2 regions of the Streptomyces sp. NBC_01237 genome follow, and region 2 is predicted to be linked to the other one. Evidence: riboswitches for the same ligand, from Rfam matches in the RefSeq annotation. Region 2 holds a riboswitch; the other holds the start of a gene.
The links. A riboswitch is a leader RNA that binds a small molecule or an ion and turns the genes downstream of it on or off. The one in region 2 is predicted to bind S-adenosylmethionine.
Positions count from the first base shown of each region.

Region 1 (3,816 bases), 2.7 Mb from region 2:
GGACCAGGGCGAGGTGGTAGTCCTGCACCAGGACGGCCGCCCCCGGCCCCGCCTCCTCGGCGAGCGCCTCGGCGAAGGCCCGGTTGTACGTCTCGTAGGAGGCCCACTGGCGCCGGAACTCCGCGTCGAAGACCGGCTCGACGGGTGTCTGGTAGAGCAGGTGGTGGACGAACCACAGGACGGAGTTCGCGATCCCGTTGTACGCGTCGGCGTGCACATCGGCGTCGATGTCGAGCATCCGTACGCCCGGCTCACCGACCCCGCGCCGGACCGCCTCGCGGTCGCCGTCGCCCAGGGCGGCGCACACCCACAGCTTGTCGTCGACGGCGCTCAGGCCCGAGACGAGGCCGCCCCCGCCCCGTTTCGACGCGAGCGAGCCGTCCTCGCTCAGCGAGTACGACACCGGGCCGCGGTTGGACGCGACGAGAACCTGGGCAGCGTGCTCGGAGACCATGTAGCGGAACCTAGCCCGTTCGGGAAGCCGTCAAACGCGATTGGTTACGCCACACCGAACACGGCCGGTACCGGACCGCCCCCGTCCCGTGCCGTCCGGTGCCTCATGCCACCCGGCGCTCGCCGCCCGGTGCCCCACGCGGCCCGGTGCCTCACGCGGCCCGGCGCTCGGTGTACTCCGCGATCTCCCGCATCGGCGGCCGCTCCTCCGTGTCCACCGCATGGGTGCGCGGTACGAAGCCGTTCTCGCCCCGCTCGAACTGGGTGAGCGCGGGCCGCACCAGATGTCCCCGGGAGAGCCGCAGCTGCGCGGTGCGGTAGATCGCCGCCGCCATCCGGCCCAGCGCCTGACCGTCCTGGTGGCGGTGCTTGCGTACGCCGACATCGACCTGCGCCAGCGCGTCCAGGCCCACGGTGTGCAGGGCGTCGACGAGCAGCCCCAGCTCCACTCCGTAGCCGACCGGGAAGGGCAGCCGCTCCAGCAGGGAGCGCCGCACCGCGTATTCGCCGCCCAGCGGCTGGACGAACCCGGCCAGCTGCGGCCAGTGCAGATTGAGCAGGGGGCGCGCCACCAGCTCCGTGACCCGACCGCCCTGACCTGCGGTTTCGCCCAGGGGGCGGTCGTACATCGCCTTGACGAACTGCACGGACGGGTCGGTGAGCAGCGGTCCGACGATGCCGGAGACGAAGTCGGCGGAGAAGTCCTTGAGGTCGGCGTCGATGAAGCAGACGATCTCACCGCTCGTCACCAGCAGTGACCGCCACAACACCTCGCCCTTGCCGGGCAGGGCCGGTATCCGCGGGAGTATCGCGTCCCGGTGCACCACCCGGGCGCCCGCGCGGCGGGCGGCCTCGGCGGTGGCGTCGGTGGAGCCGGAGTCGATCACCACCAGCTCATCGACGAGCCGGACCTCCTCCATCAGCTCGCGCCGGATCGTCGACACGATCGCGCCGACCGTCGCCTCCTCGTTCAGCGCGGGCAGGACGACACTCACGCTCGCCCGGTGTGGATCCCTGGCCCGCGCGGCGACGAGCCGGTCCAGCGGGCGGTCGGCGGCCGACCAGGAACGCCTGGTCAGCCAGCGTTCCACCTCTTCCAGCACGGTCGATACTCCCTGTATGTGATTCATCTCGCGGTTCGGACGACTATCTCAACGGTCCGGTGCTTCGGTTACAGTCTTGAACAACGCGGATGACCGTCGCATGTCGGGGTCCGTCCGCCAATAAATGCCTGGATCGAAGATCCAGTGCCACAGCGCTCATCCAGAGGGACTGAGGGAACGGCCCGTTGAAGTCCCGGCAACCCTCCCGCCGACCGTTGAGGTCACGGTGGGGAAGGTGCCAATTCCGTCTTGTGGCGAAATGCGTCGCAAGGAAGATGAGGAGAAAGGGACCTCCGCCATCATGGCTGTTCAGACTGTTGCCGCATCCACCGATTCTGCTGTCTCCGCTGTGGATCTCGGCCCCGCCGCCGCGCTTTCCTGCCGCGAGTGCGGTGAGCGTTTCGAGCTCGGCCCCCTCTTCGCCTGCGCGTCCTGTTTCGGGCCGCTCGAAGTGGCGTACGACCTGCCGAGCGGTACCCCGGACGAGCTGAAGAAGCGCATCGAGGCCGGACCGAACAACATCTGGCGCTACGCGCCGCTGCTGCCGGTCCCCGCCGATGTCGCGGACAAGCCCAACATCAACCCCGGCTTCACCAAGCTGGTCAAGGCCGACAACCTCGCCCGTGAACTGGGCGTCACCGGTGGCCTGTACGTCAAGGACGACTCCGGGAACCCGACGCACTCCTTCAAGGACCGCGTCGTGGCCATCGCCGTCGAGGCCGCCCGCGCCTTCGGGTTCACCACCCTGTCCTGCTCCTCCACCGGCAACCTCGCCGGTGCGGTGGGCGCCGCCGCCGCCCGCGCCGGCTTCCGGTCCTGCGTGTTCATCCCGCACGACCTGGAGCAGGGCAAGGTCGTCATGGCCGCTGTGTACGGCGGTGAGCTGGTCGGCATCGAGGGCAACTACGACGACGTCAACCGCTTCTGCTCGGAGCTCATCGGCGACCCGCTCGGCGAGGGCTGGGGCTTCGTCAACGTCAACCTGCGGCCGTACTACGGCGAGGGCTCCAAGACGCTGGCGTACGAGATCTGCGAGCAGCTCGGCTGGCAGCTGCCCGACCAGATCGTCATCCCGATCGCGTCCGGCTCGCAGCTCACGAAGATCGACAAGGGCCTCCAGGAGCTGATCAAGCTCGGTCTGGTCGAGGACAAGCCGTACAAGATCTTCGGTGCCCAGGCCGAGGGCTGCTCCCCGGTCTCCACCGCCTTCAAGGCCGGTCACGACGTCGTGCGTCCCCAGAAGCCGAACACGATCGCCAAGTCCCTGGCGATCGGCAACCCGGCCGACGGCCCGTACGTCCTGGACATCGCCCGCCGCACCGGTGGTGCCGTCGACGACGTCAACGACGAGCAGGTCGTCGACGCGATCAAGCTGCTGGCCCGCACCGAGGGCATCTTCGCGGAGACGGCGGGCGGGGTGACGGTCGGCGTGACGAAGAAGCTGATCGAGGCCGGTCTGCTCGACCCGTCGCTGACCACCGTCGTCCTGAACACCGGTGACGGCCTCAAGACGCTCGACGCGGTGGCCGCGACCTCGCAGGCGACCGCGACCATCCGGCCGAGCCTGGACGCATTCCGCGAAGCCGGCCTCGCCGCCCTCTGATCACCCCGAGACCGAAGGAAGGCACCCCACCATGAGCGTCAAGGTCCGCATCCCCACCATCCTCCGCACCTACACGGACGGCCAGGCCGAGGTCGCTGCGGAGGGCACCAACCTCTCCGAGGTCATCGAGTCCCTGGAGAAGAACCACCCGGGCATCGCCGCCCGTGTCCTGGACGACCAGGGCAAGCTGCGCCGCTTCGTCAACGTGTACGTCAACGATGACGACGTGCGCTTCGAGGGCGGCCTGAAGACGGCCACCCCGGACGGCGCGGGCATTTCGATCATTCCGGCAGTGGCCGGAGGCTGCTGACTTCACCGCGTGACCCCGATTGCCCCCTCCGCGAGAGAAGCGGAGGGGGCAATTCTGCATGGTTGAGCGGGGTAGAGTTGGGGAAGCGCCCTCCGCTGCCCGTGCCGCCCGCATATGAGAATGCGCCCGGTCACGACAAGAAGCAGCCAATGTGGTTGAGCACCTTGCGACGTAAGTTCCCTTTGTCGGGCCCGACTTGCCCAGGATCCTCACGTATTCCTCATATTCGAGTGTTCAGCCATGCCCAGAATTCTCGTCCGATTGACCTGTTGCAGAGGGCAGTTGGGCAGATACATTCGGCCGCGGTCGACGCGCTACGGCGCACGCACCCTCTCCTTTCGGAGGGT
Region 1 is NZ_CP108508.1:5,033,402-5,037,217, forward strand. Features, by position in the region: gene OG251_RS22375 (alpha,alpha-trehalose-phosphate synthase (UDP-forming)) at 1-454, opposite strand, end outside; gene OG251_RS22380 (glucosyl-3-phosphoglycerate synthase) at 606-1,556, opposite strand; SAM riboswitch class I at 1,710-1,838, shown strand; gene thrC (threonine synthase) at 1,858-3,159, shown strand; gene OG251_RS22390 (MoaD/ThiS family protein) at 3,191-3,469, shown strand.
Region 1: another riboswitch for S-adenosylmethionine. It lies ahead of thrC (threonine synthase); the one in region 2 lies ahead of OG251_RS10280 (aminotransferase class V-fold PLP-dependent enzyme).

Region 2 (3,816 bases):
GTTCATCATCACCAAGCGGATCTGCCTGGGCCTCCAGCGCCGGGACCGGGAGAAGGTGCTGCACGGGCGCGAGTCCGGCATCATCAAGCGCCTGCCGCACGGTGAGTTCGTCGAGATCCACGAGCCGCTCAGCCAGGGCCAGCTGCACACGCTCACCGCGCACGAGCAGTACAAGCCGGCCGAGATCGGCCCGCTGGTCGACGAGAACGGTGTCAAGCGCAAGGTCTCCGTCGTCGAGAAGCTGCGCGTCAAGCTCAGCAAGGGCTTCTACGGCGAGGAAAGCCAGATCGCCAAGCCCACCGCCGAGGAGTACAAGGAGATCACCAGCGGCCACGGTCACCACTGATCGCCTGAACTGATCGCCACAGCAGGAGCCCCGTCCATTCGATGGACGGGGCTCTTCGCGGTCTCCGGCGCTGGATAGGGTGGAGCCATTCCCTTACCGGCTGTGGACCCCAGGAGCGGACCATGAACGTGGCGACCCCGAGCGGCGGCGGCAGCGTGGCGGACCGTTCCTGGCCCGGCGTGCTGAACCCCCTGCTGCGTGGTGAGGACCTCACCTCGGACGACACCGCGTGGGCCATGGACCGCATCATGAGCGGTGAGGCGACCGACGCGCAGATCGCCGGCTTCGCGGTCGCGCTGCGGGCCAAGGGCGAGACCGTGGACGAGGTCACCGGGCTCGTCCGGGCGATGTACGAGCACGCCAGGACCATTCACGTACCGGGCCGCACGGTCGACATCGTCGGCACCGGCGGCGACCTCGCCAAGACGGTCAACATCTCCACGATGTCCGCGATCGTCATCGCGGGGACCGGCGCCAAGGTCGTCAAGCACGGCAACCGCGCCGCCTCGTCGGCGAGCGGCTCCTCCGACGTACTGGAGAAGCTGGGCGTCAACCTCGACCTCACCCCGCAGCGGGTCGTCGAGGTGGCCGAGGAGGCGGGCATCACCTTCTGCTTCGCCGTGAAGTTCCACCCCGCCCTGCGGTACGCGGCCAAGGCCCGCAAGGAACTGGGCGCGCAGACCACCTTCAACATCCTGGGCCCGCTCACCAACCCCGCCCGGGTGCGCGCCCAGGCCGTCGGGGTCGCCGACGCCCGTATGGCACCCATCGTCGCGGGCGTGCTCGCCGACCGGGGCAATTCCGCGCTGGTCTTCCGCGGCGACGACGGTCTCGACGAGCTGACCACCACCGCCACCTCGCGTGTCTGGGTGGTCCGCGACGGCCAGGTGCGCGAGGAGCCGTTCGACCCGCGTCACGTCGGCCTGGAGCTGGTGCCCGTCGAGGCGCTGCGCGGCGCCGACGCCTCGTACAACGCCGATGTCGCCCGTCGGCTGCTGGACGGCGAGCGGGGGCCCGTGCGGGAGGCCGTGCTGCTCAACTCGGCCGCGGCCCTGGTCGCGCTGGACCCGGGCGCGGGCACGCTGAACGAGCAGATCGCGGCGAAGATCACCGAGGCCGCCGCTTCCATCGACTCGGGCGCGGCCAAGCGGGCGCTGGAGCGCTGGGTCGCGGCCAGCAACGCCTGAGGGCCGGCCCTCGGCGCGGGACGCGCGTCCCGAGGGGTGTGCGCTGTGAGCAAGGGCGCAGTCCGAATGACGGACTGCGCCCTTGCGCATGCGTGTACGTATGGCAAGATGCTGCGCAGGTCATGAGTGACAGCGACTACGGCCCCGGCCCGCTGTCCGGCAACCCTCCGTCCGTGGCGGGGTGCCCCGGGTGAAGACCAGGCCGTAGGCAGCGAGGTCTGCGGCAAGCGCGGGCCCCTCGGCATTGTCGAATGCCAACCCCCGGGGTCCTGGTCCCTAGGGAGCCTCTTGTGAGCAAGCGAATGCGTTAGGGCCTTCGGCCCTCTTCCGCACACCCTTCCTTCTTTTTCCCGCGCTGCCGCGTATCCGCCGGCGCGGGGAATTCGCCTGCCTTGTTACGGGAGTTCGCCATGTCTGTCTCCACCGCTGCCACTGACCAGTCCATTTGTGCACCGCTGCCGGTTCTGGGTAAGGACGTCACTGTTCCGCTGGTTACGGGCGGAGAAGTCACCTATGCCGCCCTCGACTACGCGGCGAGCGCCCCGGCGCTCCAGCGGGTGTGGGACGACGTCGCGGCGTACGCCCCGTACTACGGCAGTGTCCACCGGGGAGCCGGGTACCTTTCGCAGCTCTCCACCGACCTGTTCGAGAACAGCCGCACGGTCGTCGCGGACTTCCTCGGCTGCCGTGCCGAGGACCAGGTGGTCTTCACCCGCTCGACCACGGACTCGCTCAACCTGCTGGCCGCCGTACTCCCCGCCGACTGCCAGGTGTTCGTGTACGAGACCGAGCACCACGCCTCCCTGCTGCCCTGGCGCGACGCCCGGGTCACCTACCTCAACGCGCCGCGCACCCCGGCCCAGGCCGTCGAGACCCTGGAGCGGGCGCTCGCCGACCGTGACCCCTACGGCCCGGCCCTGGTCTGTGTCACCGGCGCCTCCAACGTCACCGGTGAACTGTGGCCGGTGAAGGAACTGGCCGCCGCCGCCCACGCGCACGGCGCCCGGATCGTCCTGGACGCCGCCCAGCTCGCCCCGCACCACCCCGTCGACATCGCCGAGCTGGACGTCGACTGGATCGCCTTCTCCGGGCACAAGCTCTACGCGCCGTTCGGCTCGGGCGTCCTCGCGGGCCGCGCGGACTGGCTCCAGGCCGCGGAGCCGTACCTGGCCGGCGGTGGCGCCTCCCGCAAGGTCGCGCGGCGCACCGACGGCGGTGTGGACGTGGACTGGCACACCACCGCCGCCCGCCACGAGGCCGGTTCGCCCAACGTCATCGGCGTCTACTCCATCGCCTCCGCCTGCAAGGCGCTGACCGAGGCGGGCTTCGACAACCTGGTCGCCCGTGAGCAGCGGCTCGTCGCCGGGGTCCGCGCGGGTCTCGCCGAGGTCCCCGAGGTCAGGGTGCTCTCGCTGTTCGGCGACGATGCCCCGCGCGTCGGCGTGATCTCCTTCGTGGTGGAGGGCTGGAACAGCTCGCACTTCGCCGCCGCGCTCTCCGCGGAGTACGGCATCGGGGTCCGCGACGGCCTCTTCTGCGCGCACCCGCTGATCCGCACCCTGCTGGGCAGCGACCCGCAGGACCCGGGGGAGTGCGGCGCGCCGGAGGCGGAGCCGGGCGAGCGCTCGCTCAACGCGATCCGGGTCAGCTTCGGCGCCGGTACGCCGGACGAGCACGTCGAGCGTTTCGTCCGGGCGGTCAAGGAGCTGGTCCGCGAGGGCGCCCAGTGGAAGTACCGCACCGAGGGCGGCCGCTGCGTCCCGGACCGGGGTGCGGCGCAGGTCTGAGGGCCGGGTACGGCTTCGGCCGGGCACGGGCGGCCGCCCGTGCCCGGCCGAAGCCGTACCCGGTTACGCGTCGAGGCCGATGGCGAAGGCCGCTTCCAGGTCGTGCTGGGAGTACGTACGGAACGCCACATGCGTGTCGGTGCCCTCGACGCCCGGGATCTTGCTGATCCGGCCGGGGATGACATCGGCGAGATCGTCGTGCTTGGCCACCCGGACCATGGCGATCAGGTCGTACGTACCGGTGACCGAGAAGACCTCGCTGACACTGTCCAGCGCGGCGATGGCCTCGGCGATCTCCGGAATCCGGTCCACGCTGGTCTTGATGAGCACGATCGCGGTGATCACGGCTGGCTGTCTCCCTCGGTGGCCGTGGCTGGAGTCCTCACTCTAGCGTCACGCCGATAGCGCCCCCAGGCGTAGAGGAACCCGGCGGCGAACCCCGTCACATGCGCGAGATACGCCACTCCGGGGCCACTGCCCGCACTCCGGGCGGCCA
Region 2 is NZ_CP108508.1:2,306,088-2,309,903, reverse strand. Features, by position in the region: gene qcrB (cytochrome bc1 complex cytochrome b subunit) at 1-346, shown strand, start outside; gene trpD (anthranilate phosphoribosyltransferase) at 469-1,533, shown strand; SAM riboswitch class IV at 1,652-1,769, shown strand; gene OG251_RS10280 (aminotransferase class V-fold PLP-dependent enzyme) at 1,944-3,320, shown strand; gene OG251_RS10275 (Lrp/AsnC family transcriptional regulator) at 3,384-3,665, opposite strand; gene OG251_RS10270 (rhomboid family intramembrane serine protease) at 3,662-3,816, opposite strand, start outside.